2 linked regions of the Gloeothece verrucosa PCC 7822 genome follow. The protein of the gene in region 1 interacts with the protein of each later gene in a pairwise test. Links are inferred from orthologs where the notes say so. Each region holds a gene or a part of one and is shown on either strand. Other genes may lie near its edges.

Region 1 (11,375 bases):
TTCCTGCCTCAGTTTCCACAAAATAAGAGTCAGTAATCTCCCTATTTACAATAGCCAGCCATCCGGGTGCCACTGATTCGGTAACCACTATTCCACTACAGTCAGGGTTAAGACGGTAGATGATCACGCGATCTGTCTGTAAAAACTCGCGCACTTGAGCCACTGTGGTGTTGAGAATCTCTGTCAGATCAAGAGATTGGCGGATCTTGTGGGCAATTTCGTGTATCATCCGTTCTCGCACCGTTTGTTGTTGAAGTAGTTGTTCAACTCGTTTACGTTCTGTGATATCAACCACCACACCTACGCCATACTGCAATTGTCCCAAAGGGTTGTAGATGGCGGAAACGGTTAGGTTAGCCCAGAAAATCTGTCCGTTTTTGCGAACATAACGTTTGTCTGTGCAGTAGTTGGAGATTTGTCCGGACCATATTTTCTGGTGATAGTCTAGACTCAACCCATGATCATCAGGGTAAGTCAAATCAAGAAAGTTCATCTGTTTGAGTTCTGTTTGGGGATATCCGATGAGTTCACAGAACCTTTCATTGACAGAGAGCAATTTTCCCGATGAGTCGACCAGTACAATTCCGGCGTTTGCCTGTTCGTAGATGGCGCGAAATTTAGCTTCGCTTTGTTGTAGGTGGAGTTCTAACTGTTTTCTTTCGGTAATGTCGGTAAATGAAGCCACAACCCCGTAGGGTTGCTCGGAATTGGGATAAAACAACGGTTGAGAGTTGATGGAAATCCAGGTGAGGCTACCCTCCGGCTTATAAACCCCCATGACGATATTAGATTGGGGTTGTCCTGTTCGCAAAGTTACCATAGCCGGATGATTTTCTCCCCTAAACGGCGATCCGTCTTCATGGATGGCATGCCAACGAGGATCAACAGAAGTGCGTCCCATCATTTGCTCGTAGCTCAGTCCTAAAATTCGCGTTGCGCTGTGGTTGCAAGCGATAATCTGTCCATCGGCTTGATGAAGGACAATTCCTTCGGCCATAACAGCAATGACTGAGCGATAACGTTCCTCACTTTCTCGCAAAGCTTCTTCGATGCGCTTGCGTTCGCTAATATCTTCAAATATATAAAGTCGTCCAAAGTAGCGGTCCTCACTATCCCGAATTTGGCTAGAGAACCGGCGAATAGTCCTACCATCTGTAAAGCTTATTTCATCTTCATGAGTGCAACGATTTTCTTCACTTTGTAAGGGTTTGCACGATTCAATAAAGGCGGGTAAATTGGCAATTAAGGGCATACAATCGGGGATGATGTCATTATTTTTGAGATGGCCTAACTGCATTTGAGTTTCTAGATGTTCAATGCCCCATATTTCGCAAAAGCGATGATTAAAATAGAGGATGGAGTCGGTGCGGTTATCCACGACATAAAAGGCTAATGTTGAAGTATCTGTCATCGACCGCAACAGCGCTTGTTTCCAATGTAACTCTTGAAGGGATTGATCATTGGCGGCTTTTAAGAGTCGTTGTGAGTTGATTATTTCTTGTTTACTGTTTTTTTGTTCTATTTTCTCCAGAGCAATACCGAGTTGCACGGCTATATATTGCAAAAATTTAATTTCTAGAGGTTGCCACTGGCGAGGAGCATCACACTGATGAGCTATCACTAACCCCCACAGTTGCGCCCCTGCTGTATGATTGATGATGATGGGTACTACCAGATTTGCCCGCACCTGCAACCGTTCCAAGAGTTCGAGATAACAGGGTTGAAGGGGTTGGCTATAGATATCCTCAAGGCGACTGATTCGTCCCTGTCGATAAAGTTCTTTCCATTTGTTGGCAAAACAGGGATCGTAAATGAGTTGCCCGATGATGGGTGTCCAGGGTGTCTCAACTGATTCTGCCGCTATTACACCGTCATCAAGTCCTAAAAATTGGTAAATAATTACTCGATCACTTCCTAAAATTTCCCGAGCTTGTTGAACGGTTATGTTCAAAATTCCTAGTACATCTGTTGCTTGATGAATTTGGATGACTAAGGCGGTGAGTTGCTCAAAAAATGTTTCTATGTTTAGTTCAATAGTCTTTAAATGCGTAAAAGACATATTTATCAGATTTAATAATTTTTTTTTAAATGATTTAACACTGATATTTTGACTTATATTGATTTTAAGTAATATTTCAATTTAGCTTAACTCGGCTTCCTTCGCTGTGATCTGGATCAAAGCCATTCACAAAATTTATTGATCCATGAAGGTTTGTTGAGAATTCTTTACAGAATCGAGGTTTTTTTTCATCTAGTCAACAAGACTGCAATTTTACCTAATTTTTATCTAATGATAAGTATAAACTCTTATTATCTAAAATGAAAAACGGTAGCTAAATTAACATTACAGATTAAAAAAGCCTGTAAAATTGTGAGTAACAACCTTAAAAAAGTATAAAAGCCGCCAAAACAAAATTTGAGCAATGGCTGCTAAAAACTAAAGAGAAAACCCAGGCCGATTTGGGCCTGGGATAAAGAGCAAATTCGACTAGATTAATTTTTGTTTACGTATTGTTTTTGAGCTATTTCAACGGCCAAGGAGGTCAGACGAGAGCCAGATTTATGATTGTTATGAGTTGCGGAAGTCGCCCCCTTTGAATGGTTTTTTTCGTCTTTTAAACTGTAAGCTTTCCATTCATTAGTTAAATTAAAAAGACTATTGTCTGTGACCACTACTACTTCACCCGGTGGCAATGAACCACAGGCAGTAGCCTGGATACAAAAATGATGCCAACTTGAGCGAAAAACAAATACAGAGACAGTCTTACCGTTGGTACTTCCATCTGTGTAGCCGGTCAAAAATTGTCCTTCTTCTATAGAATTTTTTAATTGCGGGTGTCTTTGAAGTAAACTAGCTAAGTTTTTAGAAATCATGATCGTACCTCGAGAATTGTTAATAGAATTCAATTAAGGCTCAAAATTAATTGTAAGAGGCAACTTACAAGCTAATTTCTCAATAATCATTTAGGACAAACAAGAAAATTGAAAATTAACGCTGTTTTAAGTCAGCTTAAGTGAATTTAAGATCTTTAACTTATTTAAACCTTCTGTAAACAAGGTAAATGATAACTTACTTACTCAACAGTGAAATTAGTTACAGAACGAAAAATTTTATCGACTATCGAGGCGCTGATTCATGAGCAAAATCCACAGAAAAGTTAGATGAGAATCTAAGTAAATGTTCTTATTATTCAGGGAAAATCACTACAACAAAGCTATCCTGTAAGTTTTGAGGAGTTATTGGGGGGACTAGAAATAGTTTCCCTATTTTCTTGAATTGGGTCAGATTAAGTATGAAGAAATATTAAGCTGATTCGTCTCTGCTGGAGGTAGAGGTACAAAATTACTGTTACCGCCGAAAAAGTCTTGCCGAGCCTTAAAATACAAAGATTAAGTTATACTACAATCGTTTTATACTCCTCCATCTAAGTCTACAGAGGTTCAATGAGAATTCTTAGCGATCTATTCAAAGCTGAACAAAAGCAAGAGTCATCCAGCACTCAACCCCAACAACAGCAAACCAATGGACTTCCTCCTATGAAAAAATCTCGTCGAGGGATTCATCTAAAATCCCCCGCAGAAATCGAAATTATGCGGCAAGCCGGCAAAATAGTCGCCACTGTCTTAAAAGAAATCTCTCAAATGGTTGAACCTGGTATGACAACGGCAGATCTTGATGCTTATGCCGAAAAACGGATTCGCTCCCTGGGCGCAGTACCTAGTTTTAAAGGATATTACGGCTTTCCGGGTTCGATTTGTTCCTCCATTAATCATGAAGTGGTACATGGTATACCCAACCTGAAAAAGCAAATTCGCTCAGGAGACGTGTTAAAAGTCGATACAGGGGCTTACTACCAAGGTTATCATGGAGATTCTTGTATTACGATTGCTGTGGGAAAGGTTCATCCTAAAGCAAAACGGTTAATTCAGGTGGCAGAAGAAACTTTATACAAAGGCATTGAACAAGTTAAAGCCGGCAATTATCTCTTAGATATCGCAGGTGCTATAGAAGACCATGTTAAAGTGAATAAATATAGTGTTGTGGAAGATTATACCGGTCATGGTGTGGGAAAAAATCTTCATGAAGAACCTTCGGTCTTTAATTTTCGCACTAATCAGCTACCCAATGTTAAGCTTAAAGCCGGTATGACTTTAGCCATCGAACCGATTTTAAATGCTGGTTCAAAGCATACTCGAACACTCCGCGATCGCTGGACAGTGGTTACTGTTGATAACTCTCTGTCGGCACAATTTGAACATACTGTATTAGTTACCGAGACGGGATACGAAATTTTAACAGATCGCACCAACCTTTGATAGCCTCTATGTTTTAAGATTCTCTTAGAACATAAACTTTTTAGGAGGCTAAATAATGTTATTTCGTCCTATAGCTTTGGCCATCGCCGCTAATCTATTGACTGGTGTTTTAGCGGCCAACGCTCAAAGCTGTATTCCTATCCCTGTGGTGGGAGGAGAAGGCAATGAGGTCACTAAATCTGTGGCTCAACCCACTATTCCAGGCCCTTTTGGCATCAGTATTACTAGAAATAATTGGAATACTGACTGGGCTGTGCCCGGCGGACAAAATTTCAAATATTTTCGCGTAACCCTTTCTACAGAAAGAGGCGGCCGATTTAATATTAGAATGAATCTTAAATATAGCGATAACACTGCCGATGAATTTTTTAATGAAAGAGGGTTAAGATTGAATGCCACTGAAACCATCAAACAAAAAGGCGTTCCTCGGCGTAATGATATGCCTTTTCAAGTTAATGTTTATGTGGGGGGTATCGATAATATAGGCGGCAGATACACAGTATCAGTAGTAGCCTGTCAATAAAAAAAAGGGGTGGTAAGAAACCACCTCTTATGAAGAATAAGGAATGAGAAACTTAAAAATTTTAATAGTAATTATCTTAATCAGACCCAAGCTTAGATTGATAGATTACAATCTTTCCTAGGCCGACACCTCAAAAATCCTGAGCTAAAATGCCTCTCCTAAAAAATACCTAGATGCCCCTTATACAAAAAGCTATCTTAGCTCCCAGAGAGATAATAGAATTTAAATAGCAAGCTCTTGTTTAAACATAATATCATTATATAATCTTCCTGATCAATTGAGTGTGATTTAAATCATAAACTTCGTGTGATTATCGTCGTGGGATTGACTATCTGGCTCCGATAGATATTTCACTATTCGCTCAAAAAATAAGTATTATTACGAGTACGGAAGTTCAACTCAAACCCAGGCAACCCGGTTAGGGAAAGGTAAGCTTACTGAGTCATGAGTGCAAAATTTTTGCTAAACTGAGCTATGCACTTCTTAGGCTAAAGGTCTGGTGATTATGGTCGCTACATCTGTTTCATCTCCTATCGAAAAGCAAATTGCCCAAAAAACCCGCGAACAAGCTCGTCAGTTAGCGGCACTGACCTCAGTAGAACGCTCAGAGGCCATAGAAGCCATCGCTCAAGCATTAGAAGCGGCCATGCCGGAAATTTTGGCCGCCAATGAAGCAGACACTCAAGCGGCACAAGCAGAAGGAATTTCTCCCTCTCTCTATGCCAGACTCAAATTAGGAGAGACTAAATTAAAAGCCGCTATTGCCGGAGTTCGAGATGTGGCTAAATTACCTGATCCTCTGGGTACCATTCAAATTCATCGAGAATTAGATCAAGGCCTAATTCTCAAACGGGTAACTTGTCCTCTAGGGGTATTAGGGGTTATCTTTGAAGCTCGCCCGGATGCTTTAATTCAAATTACCAGTTTAGCGATTAAATCCGGTAATGGTGTTATCCTTAAAGGCGGTAAAGAGGCTATTCGTTCCTGTCAAACCCTCGTCAAAGTGATTCATGAGGCATTGGCGAAAACTCAAGTTAGCCCAGATGTAGTTCAATTGTTCACAACTCGGGAAGAAATTAAGGCACTCTTAGAATTAGATGAGTATGTAGATTTAATTATCCCTAGAGGGTCTAATGCTTTTGTTCGCTATGTACAGGAAAATACCCGCATTCCGGTTTTAGGCCATGCTGATGGGATATGTCATCTCTATGTGGACCGCGCCGCCGACCTAGACCAAGCGGTTAAGATTACAGTAGATGCAAAAACTCAATATCCTGCCGCTTGTAATGCCATTGAAACTTTATTAGTTCACCAAGATATAGCGGCGAGTTTTCTCCCGAAAGTTGAAAGCGCGTTGCAACCGTTACAGGTGGAGTTGCGAGGCGATGAAAAAACTAGAGACTATTTGGATATTCCGGCCGCCACCGCAGAAGACTGGGCAACCGAATATAGTGATTTAATTTTATCGATTAAAGTCGTCGATTCTTTGACGGATGCCATTGCCCATATTAATACTTATGGCTCTAGACATACAGAAGCCATTATCACAAAAGACCCAGAAGCGGCTCAAGTTTTTCTGCATCAAGTCGATGCTGCCGGCGTTTATCATAACTGTTCTACTCGTTTTGCCGATGGTTTTCGTTATGGTTTCGGTGCCGAAGTGGGTATCAGTACCCAAAAAATGCCGCCTCGCGGTCCGGTGGGGTTAGAAGGGTTAGTGACTTACAAATATCAGATGACAGGAGAGGGACATATTGCCGATACTTATTCAGGCGCAAATGCCAAAGCGTTTACTCATAAAGATTTGTTTGATCCAGATTAATTCTCATTTGGCGGCTTATTTAGTTTCAAAAAGTCCCTGATTAATTTCTTCTTGAATACCAGACCGGCTCTTGACATTTATCAATTTATGTGTAATAAAGTTGCTCAATAAAAAAGACAATCAGAATGAAATACTCCTTTCCTGACTTATCTGCTATTAACTGGGAAAAGTTAGCTCAAGATTATTTTAAAGCAACTCAAAAAAGGAAAGTTGCAGAGTCAGGGAAATCTTATCAAACTTGCGTTACAGGTATTCCTCAAATCCCCTCTTCGATTACACTGCGAGACTATCAACAAACGGCTGTTATCAGTTGGTTTCGCAATCGGGGACGGGGAACTTTAAAAATGGCCACAGGTAGCGGAAAAACTATTACGGCTTTAGCAATTACCACTGAATTATACAACAAAATTGGTTTACAAGTCCTTTTAGTGCTTTGTCCTTATCGCCATCTGGTGACTCAATGGGCCAAAGAATGTGAAAGATTTAATTTAAATCCTATTCTGGCTTTTGAAAGTGTTTATACTTGGCAAAGAGATTTATCGTCTCAACTTTATAATCTGCGTTCTGAGCAGCAATCTTTTGTCACGGTTATTACTACTAATTCCACCTTAATGACAGAAGGATTTCAATCTCAACTCAAATTTTTTCCCGAAAAAACTTTAATTGTCGGGGATGAGGCCCATAACTTAGGTTCTCCTCGCTTAGAAGAAAATTTACCTCGTAAAATCGGTTTACGCTTGGCTCTATCGGCCACGCCGGAAAGATATTTTGATGATCAGGGAACGGATGCCATTTTAGCTTATTTTGGCGCAATTTTACAACCCGAATTTACCCTAGCGAATGCGATTGAAAAAGGGGCTTTAGTCAGATATTTATACTATCCTGTTTGGGTGCAATTAACCGCAGCAGAAGCCCTCACCTATGCCAAATTAACTAAACGAATTGGTTGGGCTTTAAATAACAATGAAAATCTCCTACAAAATGAAACTTTAACTTCGTTGCTAATGCAGCGCTCACGTTTAATAGGAGCCGCCAGCAACAAGTTAGCGGCTTTACGAGATTTAATGTCTGAACGCTTAGATACCCATCATACTTTATTTTATTGTGGGGATGGTTATGTGGATAATTCTTCGGCTGCCTATCGTCGCCAAATTGCGGCAGTTACTCGTCTTTTAGGCCTAGAATTAGGCTATCGGGTGACGACTTATACCGCAGATACGCCTTTAGCTGAACGAGAAAAAATTCGTGAGCAATTTGAAAAAAGAGAATTACAGGGGTTAGTGGCTATTCGTTGTTTAGATGAAGGGGTTGATATTCCTTCCATTGAAACCGCTATTATTTTAGCCAGTAGCGGCAATCCTCGTCAATTTATTCAAAGACGCGGCAGAATTTTACGTCCTCATCCCCAAAAAAAACGCGCGACTCTATTTGATATGATTGTTATGCCGCCTGAATTAGAGCGGGAAACTTGGGAAATTGAACGAAATTTGCTCCGTAAAGAATTAAAGCGCTTTATGGAATTTGCTCAGTTAGCTGATAATGCCGATGAAGCCGAAAAACAATTTTTAGACGTGCAAGAAAAATATGAATTATAACTAAGTATAATTTCTTAGTTAAAAGTTGATAAAGAGTAGCAAAATTAACAGTTTTCTAAAAAAAAGTCGATAGAATTATAAACAACAACCTTAAGAGATTATAAAAACCGCCAGCAGTAAACAAATATAAAATGCTGGTCTATAAAAAGGAATGATCCCAGTCCTCGATCTGGGCCTGGGATCAAATTTTAAATTCGACTAGATAAACGGCTATTTTGATGTTTTTGTTGAGCAATTTCAACAGCTAAGGAGGTAAGATTAGAAGGCTTATGAGACTGATGTAAAGAGGGTTTTTCATTTTTTAGACTGTAAGCTTTCCAATCATGATTGACATTACCTAAAGAGGAGTCTGTTATTACTAAAACTTCTCCTGGAGGTAAAGGTTCAACGGCGGTAGCTTGAACACAAAAATGCTGCCAAGTACATCGAAAAACAAAAACGTTTACAGTCTGTCCATTCAGTCCACCATCAGTATAGCCTGTCAAAAATTTTCCCTGATCGAGAAAGTTTTTTAACTGAGGATATTTTTTGAGTAAATCGCCTAAGTTTTTATGGGTCATAGAAATACCTTAAAGTATTGATAAGCTCATTCAAAATACACCACAAATTAATTGGAAAAGATAACTGATAACGTAGCAAAATTTTACAAATGTTAAAAGAATTATTGTAGTTACTTAAACCAACTTTAAACAAAATAAAATAATAGTTGCTTACCGGACAGTAAATTTAGCTACAATAATTAAAAAAATGAGAAAATCAGCGATAAATACTCATCAGTGCAGGACGGCTAAAAATATTAAGATTCTTTAATTGTTCATCGATTTTTTGAGGCGTTGTTGGGCAGGGAACTAGACATCAGTTCCCTATTTTTCTAAGTATCATTGTAATTGATAATGAATGCTGAGATACTCTCGATAAGCACAGACTTGATAGGGATGGGGAGCCGGTTGGGCACTAGGTCGCAGATCAAAAGAAATAGCCACTTGATTTTGATAAGGTAATCCAAACATTTTACCCTCAGAGCGTCCCTCAAACATCACTGTCGTTTCACTACTGGTAACCCGTTCTAGGGTAAGCACAAGTCCGCCCAAAAAAACCTTATCCGTAACAAAATGAAAAAATTCTGCCGCTTTTTGTTTGCCTACATTCTTACCTTTAAAAGTCCCCACAGGAAACCAGAAGGTAAAATCATCACTGAGCATATTTAAAAAAGCCTCCCACTCTCCTGTGGCCAAACCATGAGTAAAATGTTTAAATGCCGCTTGTGCGGCTTCGAGCATCTCGGGTGTCGCTGTGGTCATCATCTTTAAGCGTTATCAAGTTTAAATAACTACTGTTATACTGTATATTTAACCTAGTCAACCCGAAAAAAAAATTGCCCTTATAGTGATATCTAAATGAGGATTTTAAATCATGATCAGTACGGACTTGCCCTTCATACTAGCAGTCCTCAACTCGGTTTAAGCCTGAGTAACTTTTTTGATCATAGTCGTCATCAAACCTGGAATTTAGACCGAGAATTATCTAACTATCTCCATCAATATTTAGCTGACTTTCTTGTGCCGCTAACCTGGCAAAACTTAGCCTTTATCGCTGTAGCCAAAGGCCCAGGAAGCTTTACCAGCACCCGTATCGGCGTAGTAACGGCTAGAACCCTAGCACAACAGTTAAAGCTGCCCCTATTTGGCATTTCTACCTTAGCCGCTTTAGCTTTTTCAAAACGAGAACAATATAACACTGATGTCATGATCCCCGTACAGATGAAAGCCACTCAAGAGCAATTATATGCGGCTATTTATCAAAAAGCGTCAGAGCAAGCGTTAAAAATCCATTTAGCTGATAGGCTGATTAATCCTCAAGAATGGCAAGACATCCTAAAAAAATTTGAGTTAACGACTTCCCTATTAGAAGTTCCTACTCATTTAGGCATAACAGCGACGAGTATTTTAGAGCTTGCTTATCAAGATTGGCAAGCCGGTAAACAACCCCATTGGTCAGAAGTTTTACCTTTTTATGGGGGTGAATAAAACCCTAATCAATTCCTTATCAAGATAGAGCCAATCCCCTGAGAAACTGATTAAACTACAAATAGTCATTCTCTGATCAGATCTGTTTTTCCGATTTTTATTTACCCTTGTCGATTAAGAAGGAGAACTACTTTGAAATTGCCTGGATTATGCCGCGAACGCAGTGAAACTTGGCTCTATCTATGCTTGATTTTATTGATATTTGCTCTCATTTAACAACAATTGCCAAAAAAATTTGCTTTTGTTTCCGGTTTGATCGTAAAGTGTAAGATTAGAGAAATTTTGGCCCGCTCGCCTACAAGACAGCTTTTCGGTTCAGGTAGGCAGCCTCATCCCTACAGATTCTCGCCCACTAGACCGAACTGACAAACTAGATATGACTGCAACTCAAACTCAACCTAAATCCGAAATAATTTCTCATCTCATCAACGGTGTTCTCGCTATCAAACCCCTAGCCAGTATCGCCAAACATCAAGCCCGAGAAATGATGATTAAACGGGCAGAAAAATTAGGGGTTCCTTGGCGAGAAAATGTCCGTCAATTAAGCTCCCATGACTGGGGAAAAGAACTCATACAAGTAGAAAATCCTCAATTGAACTATCCTGACTATTATGTTTGTTCCTTCCATGCTTATGAAAAGGGCAATCTGTCTTGGGAAGCCGCTTTAGAGGTGGAGTCTGCCGCTTATGCCGTTCATTCTACCATCTGGAAAAAAACCGACGGCATTAGTATCAAGGGAGATGCTAAATTACGTGAGAACTATCATCAAGTTTTAAAGGAAAAACACGCTCTAGCACCTCAAGATATTCTCGATGTGGGTTGTAGCATTGGGATGAGTACCTTTGCCTTGCAACAGACTTATCCTCAAGCCAGAGTGACCGGATTAGATTTATCTCCCTATTTTTTAGCCGTTGCTAATTATCGCGCCAGAAAAGAAAATTTAAAGATTAACTGGGTGCATGCGGCCGGAGAAGCAAGCGGTTTAGCGGAAAAATCTTTTGATTTAGTTTCGGCTTTCTTAATTTATCATGAACTTCCCCAAAAAGCCGGCAAAGGAATTTTTCGAGAAGCGCGGCGCTTACTACGCCCGG
Region 2 (11,358 bases), 4.4 Mb from region 1 along the record:
GTTAATATTATTGAGTTGTTGGATGATTTATTTGAACGAGCGGCTCAGGCAGAAGAATCAGAAGAAGAAAATTTTATTCGTAAGCACGCTTTGGCGTTAAAGGCGCAGGGAGTTGAGAATGTTTCAGCCCGTTTATTTTCTAATCCGGCGGGAGATTTTGGCTCGTTAGTGAATGATCAAGTGGTGGATGGAAATTGGGAGTCTTCTGAAGAATTAGCGAAGACTTGGCAAGGAAGAAATGGGTTTAGTTATGGGAGAAAAGATAAAGGACAAGCACGCCCTGAAGTGCTGAGCGAGTTGCTAAAAACCAGTGAAAGAATTGTACAGGAAATTGATTCTGTGGAGTATGGGTTAACTGATCTTCAAGAATATTATGGCAATACCGGCGGACTAAAATTAGCGGCAGAAAAACAAAGCGGCAAACGGGTAACGGCTAATTTTGTTGAAAGTTTTTCTCGTGATACGACTCCCCGGAAATTAGAAGATTTATTGAGGTTGGAATATCGAACTAAATTATTAAATCCTAAATGGGGAAATGCTATGGCAGATCAGGGTTCGGGGGGAGCTTATGAAATTTCTCAGCGCATGACAGCTTTGATCGGTTGGGGAGGAACTGCCGGATTTACCGATAATTGGGTGTATGATCAAGCGGCCGATACTTATGCTTTAGATGCTCAAATGGCGGCTAAATTACGCTCATCTAATCCCGAAGCTTTTCGTAATATTGTTGGGCGCATGATAGAAGCTCATGGGCGCGGTTTTTGGCATCCAGATGAGGAGAAATTGCAAAAGTTACAAGAATTATATGAGTTAACAGAGGACGAACTCGAAGGGGTAAATAATTAACCGATGTAAGGGGAAAAACCTAGAGAGTTTTCTCCCCTAGGTCAAAGATGTTAAAAAGCCCGAAAAAAACAATTTTTTAAACAGCCAATCATTTTCTTAATGCTCTAGCTCACCAACTGAGTTTCTAGATAACTTTTCACAGCTTCCTCAAAAGCAAACTGTCGTATTGGTTGCCCTAAAGGAGATCGAAAGTTAGCCATAGTTTGAGCGTTGAAAGGGACTTGCTGAATTTCCCGAGAAAGTAATTGCAAAAATTTCTGCTGCTGCGAGGTGATTTGTAGCTCGCTTTGATGGCGTAAAAAATGATACAAAAGATGGAATAACAAAGGATAATCGTTAATAAAATGCAGGCAGTATTCCTCGAGAGTTGTCAGCAATAACGCATTACGCAAGGAAGAATCCTGAGTACATAAAGCAATTTGTTTTTGTTGTGTTTGAAGAAAGGGATCAACTTTCAATAACTGCTCAATCAATGCCTGAAGCGTTTTGACAACGGTTTTTTGGTGTTCAGGCGAGGCAGTGATCCAACTACGTAGGAGAGGATACTTGCTCAATACGGCTCCTAAACGGTTGAATAGATGACGATAAGCCTCTTTGGGCGCTACTCCTAAATAATGTTTTTGCAAAATTCGATAACGATTAATAATTCCCCGGGTAGCACTCGCCAACTCTTCAGTGGTCAGATCTTCTAACTTATCTACACTCTCTCCTAACAACCAACGCACTAAACCACGTCGCTGAGTGTTATTGAGATGGCGATGCTCTAATAAACAAGATTCCCAGAAAGATTTGAGGTGATTTGCTACCTTACCCATCTGCTTTTACTCTCCCTATTCTCTCTTTAAAAAGTAGAGAAACTTTGTTACAATGGCTACTGAGAATAATTAGCCTAAAGCAATAACAGAGTTCATATATGGAACAATAGGATGCCAAAAAGGCTAGTATTTCATTCCAGGCTCAGTTACTGTGTAATTCTCATTTCCTCTTTTAGTGTGCCGTTAAACCTACAAACATACAATCGAAGTTTAGGATCTTAACAACGAACTTAAGATTAGGTGACAAGGGATTGACTCAAGGGATCAAAAATCCTGTCTAGGCTTTATGGTCAAGGATTTTTCACTCAAACCATTATACCTTCTAAGCTTTAAACCTCCAGATGCTTGTTATCTTGCTGTGTAATCCTATAAGTTTACCTCACCAACCTGTTATCAACAAAAGCTCAAGTCATTTAACTTTGATTATGCTAAAACACTACAAAAAAACCGAGCCGGCTTATCAATAAATTTTCAGGAAAAAAGAAGAGCTATGTAAACTTTAATCATAACTGCACCAGGCTTGAAAAAGATGATAACCATGAGCAAGGAACAAGAACCAAGACGGCGACGCAAAAGAGGTGTAATCCTTACCAAACAAGGATTAAAAAAACTACTACAAGCTAAAGCACAAGCTGAAGAACGAGAAAATGGTGGCTATCGATATACTCTGGAAACTTTAAGTGATCGTACAGGTTTAGCTGTTGATACATTAATGAAAGTTTTTGCTTGTGAGATGGGAGTGGATAAAAAAACCCTTAAAGACTGCTTTAAAGCTTTTAATTTGGTACTAGAAACCGGTGATTTTTATCGCCGAGAACCTGAGATAGAAGCCGGACAAACCTGGCAATTGCTTCATGAAGGCCCGGAATTACCTGAAGGGCAAGTGCCTCTCCATTCAGATTTTTATGTTGAACGTTCCCCCATTGAGTCTGAATGTTATAAAGCCATTCTTCAACCCGGAGCTTTAATTCGCATCAAAGCCCCAAGACGGATGGGAAAAACTTCCCTAATGATGAGAATTCTTACTCAAGCAGCCCGGCAAAGATATAATACAGTTGCCTTAAGCTTACAGTTAGCCGATAGTAATCTCTTACAGAATTTAGATAAATTTTTACAATGGTTTTGTGCTAATGTGACTTTGGGGCTACAATTACCTAATAAATTATCTGACTATTGGGATGATATGTTTGGCAGCAAAATTAGCTGTAAAATTTATTTTGAGGAGTATTTGCTGGCTAAGACTAATCCCCCTATTATTTTAGCATTAGATGATGTGGATCGGCTCTTTCAATATAGAGATTTAGCGGATGATTTTTTTGGGTTATTACGGGCCTGGCATGAAGAAGCTAAAAATCGCGAAATCTGGCAAAAATTACGGTTAATTGTCGCTCATTCCACTGAAGTGTATATTCCCCTCAATGTTAATCAATCTCCCTTTAATGTCGGTTTACCCATTGAATTACCAACTTTAACGGCTGAACAAGTCTTCAATTTAGCCCATAAACATCAACTCGATTGGTCGATGGAACAGGCGGAAAAATTCTGCTCTTTTGTGGGCGGAAATCCTTATTTAATTCGCCTTGCTATGTATCATATTTGGCATGAAGATACAACTTTAGAAGAATTATTGACGGATTCTCCTATGTCCGATGATAATATTTATCGCCATCATTTGACCAGACAACTTTGGAATTTACAACAGCAAAATGAAGGGCTAGAACAAGGCTTGGCTAAGGTTGTCCTATCCTCTAAACCTATAGAATTAGATTTAATACAAGCCTTTCAGTTACAAAGTTTAGGATTAGTTCGTTTTCAATCTAAAGGCAATACCGTTAGCTCAAGTTGTCAATTATATACTCAATATTTTCAAGCCTATTTTGAAGCTAAAAATAACCTTTAAATAATTTTCTATGTCTCCTGCTTTTATTTATCAGTATCCCCCTCTTATTCCTGGAATATTACAGCGACGATATAAACGATTCTTGGCAGATATTGAATTAGCCTCTGGAGAAATTATTACAGCCCATTGCCAAAATACAGGTCCGATGATCGGGGTATGTACTCCCGGGAGTCGAGTCTATATCAGTGAAAGCCACAACCCGACCCGGAAATTAGCCTATAGTTGGGAGATGATCGAGGTAGATCAAACTTGGGTGGGAATTAATACGGCACTGCCTAATCAAGTCATTAAATTAGCTCTTAAACAAAATCTATTTTTAGAATTGGTAGGGCATTATACTCAATTTCGCTCGGAAGTCCCCTATGGTAAAGACAAGAAAAGCCGCATTGACTTTTTATTGAGTAATGAGGACACTCAATCTAAAATTTATTTAGAAGTGAAAAATACCACCCTAGCAGAAAACCAAATTGCTATGTTTCCTGATACAGTCACTACAAGGGGACAAAAACACCTGCGAGAAATGATGGCGTTGTTGCCCTCCTCTCAAGCCGTAATGTTGTATTTTATTAATCGTAGTGATTGTAGGGGCTTTCAGAGTGGCACTCGCTACGATCCCGACTATGCGAAACTCTTACGCTCCGCAGTGGATGCAGGGGTAAAGGTTTTACCCTGTCGCTTTGAAGTTACTCCCCAAGGGATTCGCTATCTGGGATTAGCAGATTTTATATATTAGTCATGAGTCATTAGTCATGAGTCGTTCTCCTTTCCCCCTACTCCCTAACATCTAACCTTTAACAACAGTGGAATTAAAACAAGTTATTATCGCTCATAAAGCCGGTGATCCTCAGAGTAAAATCTGGGCAGAAACCTGTGCTAAACAGTTGGAAGCCCGGCAATGTAAAGTCTTAATGGGGCCGAGTGGTTATAAAGACAACCCTTATCCCGTTTTTTTGGCTTCTACTACCTCAAATATTGACTTAGCGGTTATTCTTGGGGGTGATGGGACTGTCCTAGCCGCCGCACGACATCTCGCCTCCCAAGGCATTCCTATCTTAGCGGTTAATGTGGGAGGACATTTAGGGTTTCTCACTGAACCCTTTGAAAAGTTTACTAATAGCGAACAAGTATGGGATCGCTTACTAAACGATCACTATGCGCTAGAACGACGCATGATGCTAGAAGCTTGTCTGTACGAGGGGGACCGTCTCTCTCCTATGGCGGTGAGCGATCACTTTTATTGCCTCAATGAAATGTGTGTCAAACCGGCCAGTATTGATCGAATGCCTACCAGTTTTTTAGAAATGGAGGTAGATGGGGAAATTGTGGATCAATATCAGGGGGATGGCTTACTGGTGGCTACTCCTACCGGTTCAACCTGCTATACAGCCTCGGCTAATGGCCCCATTATTCATCCAGGGATGGAAGCGATCGCTGTTACCCCCATCTGTCCTTTAAGTCTTTCGAGTCGCCCTATTGTGATACCCCCAGCTTCAGTGGTCAATATCTGGCCTTTAGGAGATTACGAACTCAATACCAAACTTTGGACTGATGGGGTTTTAGCTTCTTCTATTTGGCCCGGACAATGGGTAGGAGTCAGAAAAGCTGATTTTAATGCTAATTTTATTATTTTGCGGGAAAGTTACTCTTTTTATCAGACAATTCGAGAAAAGTTGCAGTGGGCAGGAACCCGGATTCATTATGATAACAATCACCGTCAGTAGCGCCGAAAATTAATAAGAGGGGTATCTTATTTGCTAACAACTTAACCCCTCCTACACCACACTTAAACGATTAGGTTTTAAAGCTGTGTAAAATTTTCTATTGTGGAGAAGCCCCAGGAGAAGCCCCCGCATCAGGAGAAGCCCCAGGAGAAGCCCCAGCATCAGGAGAAGCCCCAGGAGAAGCCCCCGCATCAGGAGAAGTGGTGGCCTCTGGAGAAGGAGAAGCCCCCGCATCAGGAGAAGTGGTGGCCTCTGGAGAAGGAGAAGTCCCCGCATCAGGAGAAGTGGTGGCCTCTGGAGAAGGAGAAGACCCTCCTGTGCCGCCACCACCTGAATTACAACTTACCAATACAAAGGAAAAAGCCAAAATGAGAAGGACTTTTGTTAGTTTCATGATCACAGTTAACAAAACGTTAAAAAATAGTGATTGAGCAATATACTAAGTGATTATTCTCAACCACGTCAATTAAATCTTAACCCCCATATCCATTAAGAGATCAACTATTTGGTTGATTTCTCAATATTATAAAACCCCTTTGTTAAGATAAATAAACTAAATAGAAAAACCGCAAAAATCCTTAAAACCATGCAAACTACCGCCCTAGGAAAAAATGGCCCCTCTGTGACTGCCCTTGGTATTGGGACATGGGCATGGGGAGATCAACTGTTTTGGAACTATGGAAAAACCTTCAATTCGGCTGATGTAGAAGCGGCTTTTACGGCAACAGTAGAAGCCGGAATTACCTTTTTTGATACAGCCGAAGTATATGGGTTAGGAGAATCCGAATCACTACTAGGACGGTTTATCAAAAAAATCCACCGTCCGATAGATATTGCTACTAAATACGGCCCTGCCCCTTGGCGTTTTGGAGCCGATGCTGTTCATGATGCCCTGACAAATAGTCTCAAACGTTTACAACTCGATAAAATTACTTTATATCAAGTTCATTGGCCATTTACTTTCTTGATGAGTCAAGAAACTTTGCTCAACGCCCTTGCTTCGGAAGTAGAACGAGGTAGAATAAGCTGTATTGGGGTTAGTAATTATTCGAGTGAGCAAATGGCCTATGCTCATCAAATATTGGCAAAACGGGGCATTCCTTTGGCTGTTAATCAGGTGCAATATTCTCTGCTATATCGGAAAATAGAAACACAGGGAATTACGGCCACGGCTCAAGAATTAGGGGTAACGATTCTAGCTTATAGTCCTCTAGCCCAAGGATTATTAACGGGTAAATATAGCCCAGAAAAATCGATAACTCCTGATGGAGCGCGTCGCCTTGACTCTCGTTTTAGTGTTAAAGGATTAGAAAAAATTGTCCCCCTGTTAAACCTTTTGCGTGAGCTAGGAAACCAATATAACAAGACACCGGCTCAAGTCGCCCTCAATTGGTTAATCGCTCAAGGAAATGTCATTCCTATCCCAGGGGCAAAAAATGCCCAACAGGCAGCCCAAAACGCGGGAGCGCTCGGATGGAGTCTCACTCGAGATCAAGTTAGCCAGTTAGAACTTGTAAGCCGCCCTTGGTTATAATTCGTATTCTCACTGATGACTCAAACGATCGCAAAACTATACAGTGAGAACAATTTCCATCAAAAAAAGCTACAATAGTCAAATACTGATGTACTATTAAGCTAGTGCTTAGTTAATAGCCTTTAGTGATCAGCTTTGTCAGGCACTTTGATGGCGCGAAGTATGTACCGAAAAACTGACCTTAGACTAATGACTAATAACTAATGGCTAATCAAAAAACCTCCTATAAACAGCGTGAGACGTTAATGGCTACCATTACCAACAATCCTGATAAAGAAAAAGCTTTAAACTTAGTCCTTAATCAAATAGAGCGCAGCTTCGGGAAAGGATCGATCATGCGCTTAGGGGATGCGGCGCGGATGCGAGTCGAAACCATCCCGAGTGGTGCTTTAACCTTAGATTTAGCCTTGGGAGGCGGCTTACCTAAAGGTCGTGTGATTGAAATCTACGGGCCTGAAAGTTCAGGGAAAACCACCTTGGCCCTTCATGCGCTCGCCGAAGTGCAAAAAGCTGGCGGAGTAGCCGCTTTCGTGGATGCAGAACACGCTTTAGACCCAACCTATGCTGAAGCATTAGGCGTTGACATTCACAACCTTCTAGTGGCACAACCGGATACAGGGGAATCAGCCCTAGAAATAGTCGATCAATTAGTGAGATCGGCGGCGGTAGATATAGTAGTGGTAGACTCTGTAGCCGCCCTAGTGCCTCGGGCTGAAATAGAAGGAGAAATGGGGGATAATCAGGTGGGCCTACAGGCTCGACTGATGAGTAAAGCCCTGAGAAAAATTGCTGGTAATATTGGTAAATCTGGCTGTGTAGTCATTTTCTTAAACCAATTGCGGCAAAAAATAGGTGTTACCTATGGCAGTCCAGAAGTAACCACAGGCGGAACGGCTTTAAAATTTTATGCCTCGGTGCGCTTAGACATTCGTCGCATTCAAACCCTCAAAAAAGGCAGTGAGGGAGAATATGGAATTCGCGCTAAGGTAAAAGTGGCTAAAAATAAAGTAGCGCCTCCCTTTAGAATTGCTGAGTTTGATATTATTTTTGGCAAGGGGATCTCCCAGATGGGTTGCATGATAGACATGGCAGAACATACCGATGTCATCACCCGTAAAGGGGCATGGTATAGCTATAACGGCGATAATATTGCCCAAGGCCGAGATAATGCCGTTAAGTATTTAGAAGAAAACCCCGACACAGCAGTCATAATTGAAAAGCAAGTGCGGGAAAAACTTGATATTGCTTCTCTGTCTTTTGCAGGGTCTACCAGTGAAGACGAGGAAGAATTTGAGCCGGTTGAGGCTGAGGAATAAAGATATTTAAGGTAATATTAGCTGTTTTTGAGCTTAAATAATTACCTTATAGAAAATGATCCCCTAATCCCTGTAGAGACGTTGCCTAGAGCGTCTCTATTTTTAACTTATTTGCTTTTTTGTTCTAAGCGAAACAGCCAGATCATCAAAGCCACAAGACCCACCTGTAAGGCGAAATTAGGCAAAGCCTCGGTTACATTTGCGCCTGCCGCTAATTTGGCTAGAAATACCACAGCACCGATCAATCCAGAAGCCCCAAAGGCGAAATAGAAGAAGATTCTAAAACCTTTATAGGGGGCACTCGCTTCGGCTTTGAGCCGCGCTAATTTTTCTGGATCAAGCTTAGGGCGAGAGTTTGTCTTAGAGGGGCGGTTGTTGCTCATGTTGCTTTTGCTTTGGCGTTTTAGTGCTATTTTGGGTTATACTATAATTCTGTCTGCCGATGTAGCTCAGTGGTAGAGCATTCGATTCGTAATCGAATGGTCGTGAGTTCAAATCTCATCATCGGCTTGTCAAAAAATAGCGAATAACAACGAAACCATAAGGGTTTCAGCCTCAGCCCAAGAGATTCAGCTAGACTCTTAGGGTTTCGTTTTTTCTATAAAAACTTGCATTTTGTCTATCATTTTGAGATTTAACAAGTTTTACTATTGCCCCTACCACACTTATTTACCTGGTATATCCTAACGCCATTCATCATATTTTTAGTATTAATGAAACTGGTGTAAGCGGCAGGATATGATATCACGAAGGTTTGTTTTTTTCTTTTAGGTTAAATGTTTTATTTGATGGTGAATTAAGTTTTGTAATTGATTGGCTACTTCAACGCGATGACAGCGTTTACAATCCATTTCAGCACAAAGTAATAATACCGTTTTCCCCTTCGCTTTTTTAGCAATATTTTTTAAAACCTGATTGGCTTTTTCAGGATCAGGAGAAATCCATATATTTGTGCCTGAATCATTTCTTTCAATTTTAGCTCTTATAATTGACCATCGTGGATATCTTTTATCAAACTCTAGCTCACGATATCTAATAGGATAAATTCTAATCCATTGTAAAGGATTATCTTGGTCATCCAGCAATATCCCTGCTGTACAGACCGTTTCTCTATACTTTCTACTAATAGACGGGTAAGTTTTAGTAGCGATTAATATTTTTCTTGTTTCCATATTTTAAGCAAAAAAGTTGATATGCTGTTAATCAATAACAGCATCACAATAATAAAATTTTTAACCTTCCTCTATTGTTCAAAAGTTTACTCAGTTTTATCGGATTTTTCCTCTTTTACCTCTGACTCTTTTTTATCAGTTAGCGGCTCAATTTCTTTAGATTCAACCGGTTGAGTGGGAGTAACTTTCTCTTCAAAAGAAGCAGTGGGTTCACTGACTTCAGCTTCAGATTTAGCTAACTCAGGTTGATTTTCAACCACCGTTTCTGCGGCAGTATCAGCAACAATGGGAGTAACTTTCTCTTGGGGAGAGGGAGTTGGTTGATTCACTTCAGCTTCAGATTTAGCTAACTCAGGCTGATTTTCAATCACCGTTTCTGCGGTTGTATCAGCAACAAACGGTTCAAATACATAATCTGTGGTTTCTTCGGTAACTTCTTCAGGTGATCGATAAGCTTCTATAACCGTTTCCTCGTGATTATCAGGAACATAAGTTTCAAATTCATCCTCGGCTGAATTTTCGGGAGTGGCGGCTGTTGGAGTCGGTTGATCTTTTAATGGAGAGGGAGAAGGGGTTTTTTCCAGAGGTTCGGTTGTATTGGAGGGTTCGTCAAATTCAATTTCCGGTTCAGATTGAGCGATCGCCTGAATTTTGCTTGCCGGTTTAGGTTGAGCAGTAGGCTTTTTGCCGAAACCGAATAGGTTTTTCCATGAGAACCCTTTCTTTTGTTTAGTTTTAGGTGGAGTTGGAGCGGGAGTTGTATCTTCTACAGTAGCTTTTTTGGGAAATTCGCTCAACGTTTTCGGGGTTTCTTCAGGGATAGGTTGAGGTTGTTCCACTTGCGCCACAACAAAAACCTCTTCTTCGGTTTCGGGTTCTACCGTAACGGGTGTTTCTATGTTTTCTGCTGTTACTGTTTCGAGAATTTCTTGAGCAACGGTTTCAGTTGTAGAATCTTCTGTAACGCTTAGAGAGGGTGAAGCGAGTGCTGCCTCATTTTCAGGGGGAATAAAAGTTTCTGCCGCCGGTGAGGGGGTAGCTTGAGGGGTTTCTTGGGGAGTAGGTGCAGGCGAGGCTTTTTTCGCTTTAGGGGAACCTAGGCGGTTTTGCACCCATTGCACGACGGAGAATTCTGCAACGGGTTGATCAGGATATGCGATCGCTCGTCTTAATTTGGCGATTTGCCATCCGAAGGAGATGATCAGAATTACAGCCGCACTTTGTCCTAACAAAACTGCGCCAGTGATGAGTCCGGCACACAACCACAGAACTAGAGCATAAAATAAACCGATGCCACTCCACAAAAAATCATCTTTACGATGAATAACTGGGGAAAAAAAAGCCTGACTGAAAAGGATTAAACTGTAGACAGCAATGGCGATCGCTAGAATGTAGGGCAACATGAGGGCTTACTCCTTCGGTGTTCTCCTTTTTTATTGTGCGTCAAGTTGTCCCTTTATTGCCAATTGATTCACAGAAATTCTATCTTTTTTGGTAGAGGGCAAAAAACTTCTGCCTATTTAGATTATCTTTCTCTAACCCGATGTCAATGAAACATCCATAAGATTATTAGTATATTTCTATACTTGGCGGCACTAGAATTGACTTGGCTCAAATTCAGGCCAGGATCTGTTAATGAAACTGGGAAAATGGGGAATTCTAGAACTAGAACCCGTTGTTTTTCAGAAGCGAGATGACTATATATCTGTACTATGAGATTCTGGGACTTGAACCATTAGCCTCCCCCGAAGAAGTGAAAGCGGCTTACCGTCAGTTAGTTAAAATTTGGCATCCCGACTGTTTCCCGAATGATCCTCAACGGCAAAAAGAAGCCGAGATAAAATTTAAACAAATTTTAGAAGCTTATGAGGCGTTAAAAGACTATGAACCGGGTTCTCCTGAGACAAAGTTCCATCGGGGAATGACCACTAAAAAAACTGAGCCTGAAACTTTTTATCAACGGGGGATAGAATATATTCAACAGGAAAAGTATCAAGAGGCAATTAACGCATTTTCTCAGGCCATTCGTTTTAACCCGAATTATCTTGAAGCCT

Evidence for each region.
Region 2: the proteins of CYAN7822_RS26695 (region 1) and sfsA interact in binary tests that used the Escherichia coli proteins (3 or more experiments, as listed by UniProt). The link is inferred for Gloeothece verrucosa PCC 7822 from one-to-one orthologs.

Annotation. Positions count from the first base shown.
Region 1 is NC_014501.1:5,939,498-5,950,872, forward strand. The notes cover bases 4,651-7,503. They hold CYAN7822_RS26695 (glutamate-5-semialdehyde dehydrogenase), read left to right. Parts: upstream 4,651-5,345; coding sequence 5,346-6,662; downstream 6,663-7,503. Other genes in these bases: CYAN7822_RS26690 (hypothetical protein), read left to right, coding at 4,651-4,840; CYAN7822_RS26700 (DNA phosphorothioation system restriction enzyme), read left to right, coding at 6,788-7,503. Also shown: CYAN7822_RS26675 (PAS domain S-box protein), read right to left, coding at 1-2,059; CYAN7822_RS26680 (hypothetical protein), read right to left, coding at 2,494-2,874; map (type I methionyl aminopeptidase), read left to right, coding at 3,445-4,317; more of CYAN7822_RS26690, read left to right, coding at 4,373-4,650; more of CYAN7822_RS26700, read left to right, coding at 7,504-8,257; CYAN7822_RS26705 (hypothetical protein), read right to left, coding at 8,446-8,817; CYAN7822_RS26710 (nuclear transport factor 2 family protein), read right to left, coding at 9,136-9,561; tRNA (adenosine(37)-N6)-threonylcarbamoyltransferase complex dimerization subunit type 1 TsaB, read left to right, coding at 9,655-10,284; CYAN7822_RS26720 (class I SAM-dependent methyltransferase), read left to right, coding at 10,661-11,375. UniProt on the Escherichia coli protein: Catalyzes the NADPH-dependent reduction of L-glutamate 5-phosphate into L-glutamate 5-semialdehyde and phosphate. The product spontaneously undergoes cyclization to form 1-pyrroline-5-carboxylate.
Region 2 is NC_014501.1:1,564,254-1,575,611, forward strand. Bases 2,597-5,432 are described here. They hold sfsA (DNA/RNA nuclease SfsA), read left to right. Parts: upstream 2,597-3,571; coding sequence 3,572-4,294; downstream 4,295-5,432. Other genes in these bases: CYAN7822_RS06965 (AAA-like domain-containing protein), read left to right, coding at 2,597-3,561; CYAN7822_RS06975 (NAD(+) kinase), read left to right, coding at 4,362-5,282; CYAN7822_RS06980 (hypothetical protein), read right to left, coding at 5,380-5,432. Outside these bases: bchH (magnesium chelatase subunit H), read left to right, coding at 1-846; CYAN7822_RS06960 (hypothetical protein), read right to left, coding at 951-1,661; more of CYAN7822_RS06965, read left to right, coding at 2,191-2,596; more of CYAN7822_RS06980, read right to left, coding at 5,433-5,676; CYAN7822_RS06985 (aldo/keto reductase), read left to right, coding at 5,869-6,816; recombinase RecA, read left to right, coding at 7,062-8,132; CYAN7822_RS06995 (DUF3493 domain-containing protein), read right to left, coding at 8,240-8,515; CYAN7822_RS38625 (DUF488 family protein), read right to left, coding at 8,900-9,304; CYAN7822_RS07010 (Ycf66 family protein), read right to left, coding at 9,391-10,707; CYAN7822_RS34470 (J domain-containing protein), read left to right, coding at 10,998-11,358. UniProt on the Escherichia coli protein: Binds to DNA non-specifically. Could be a regulatory factor involved in maltose metabolism.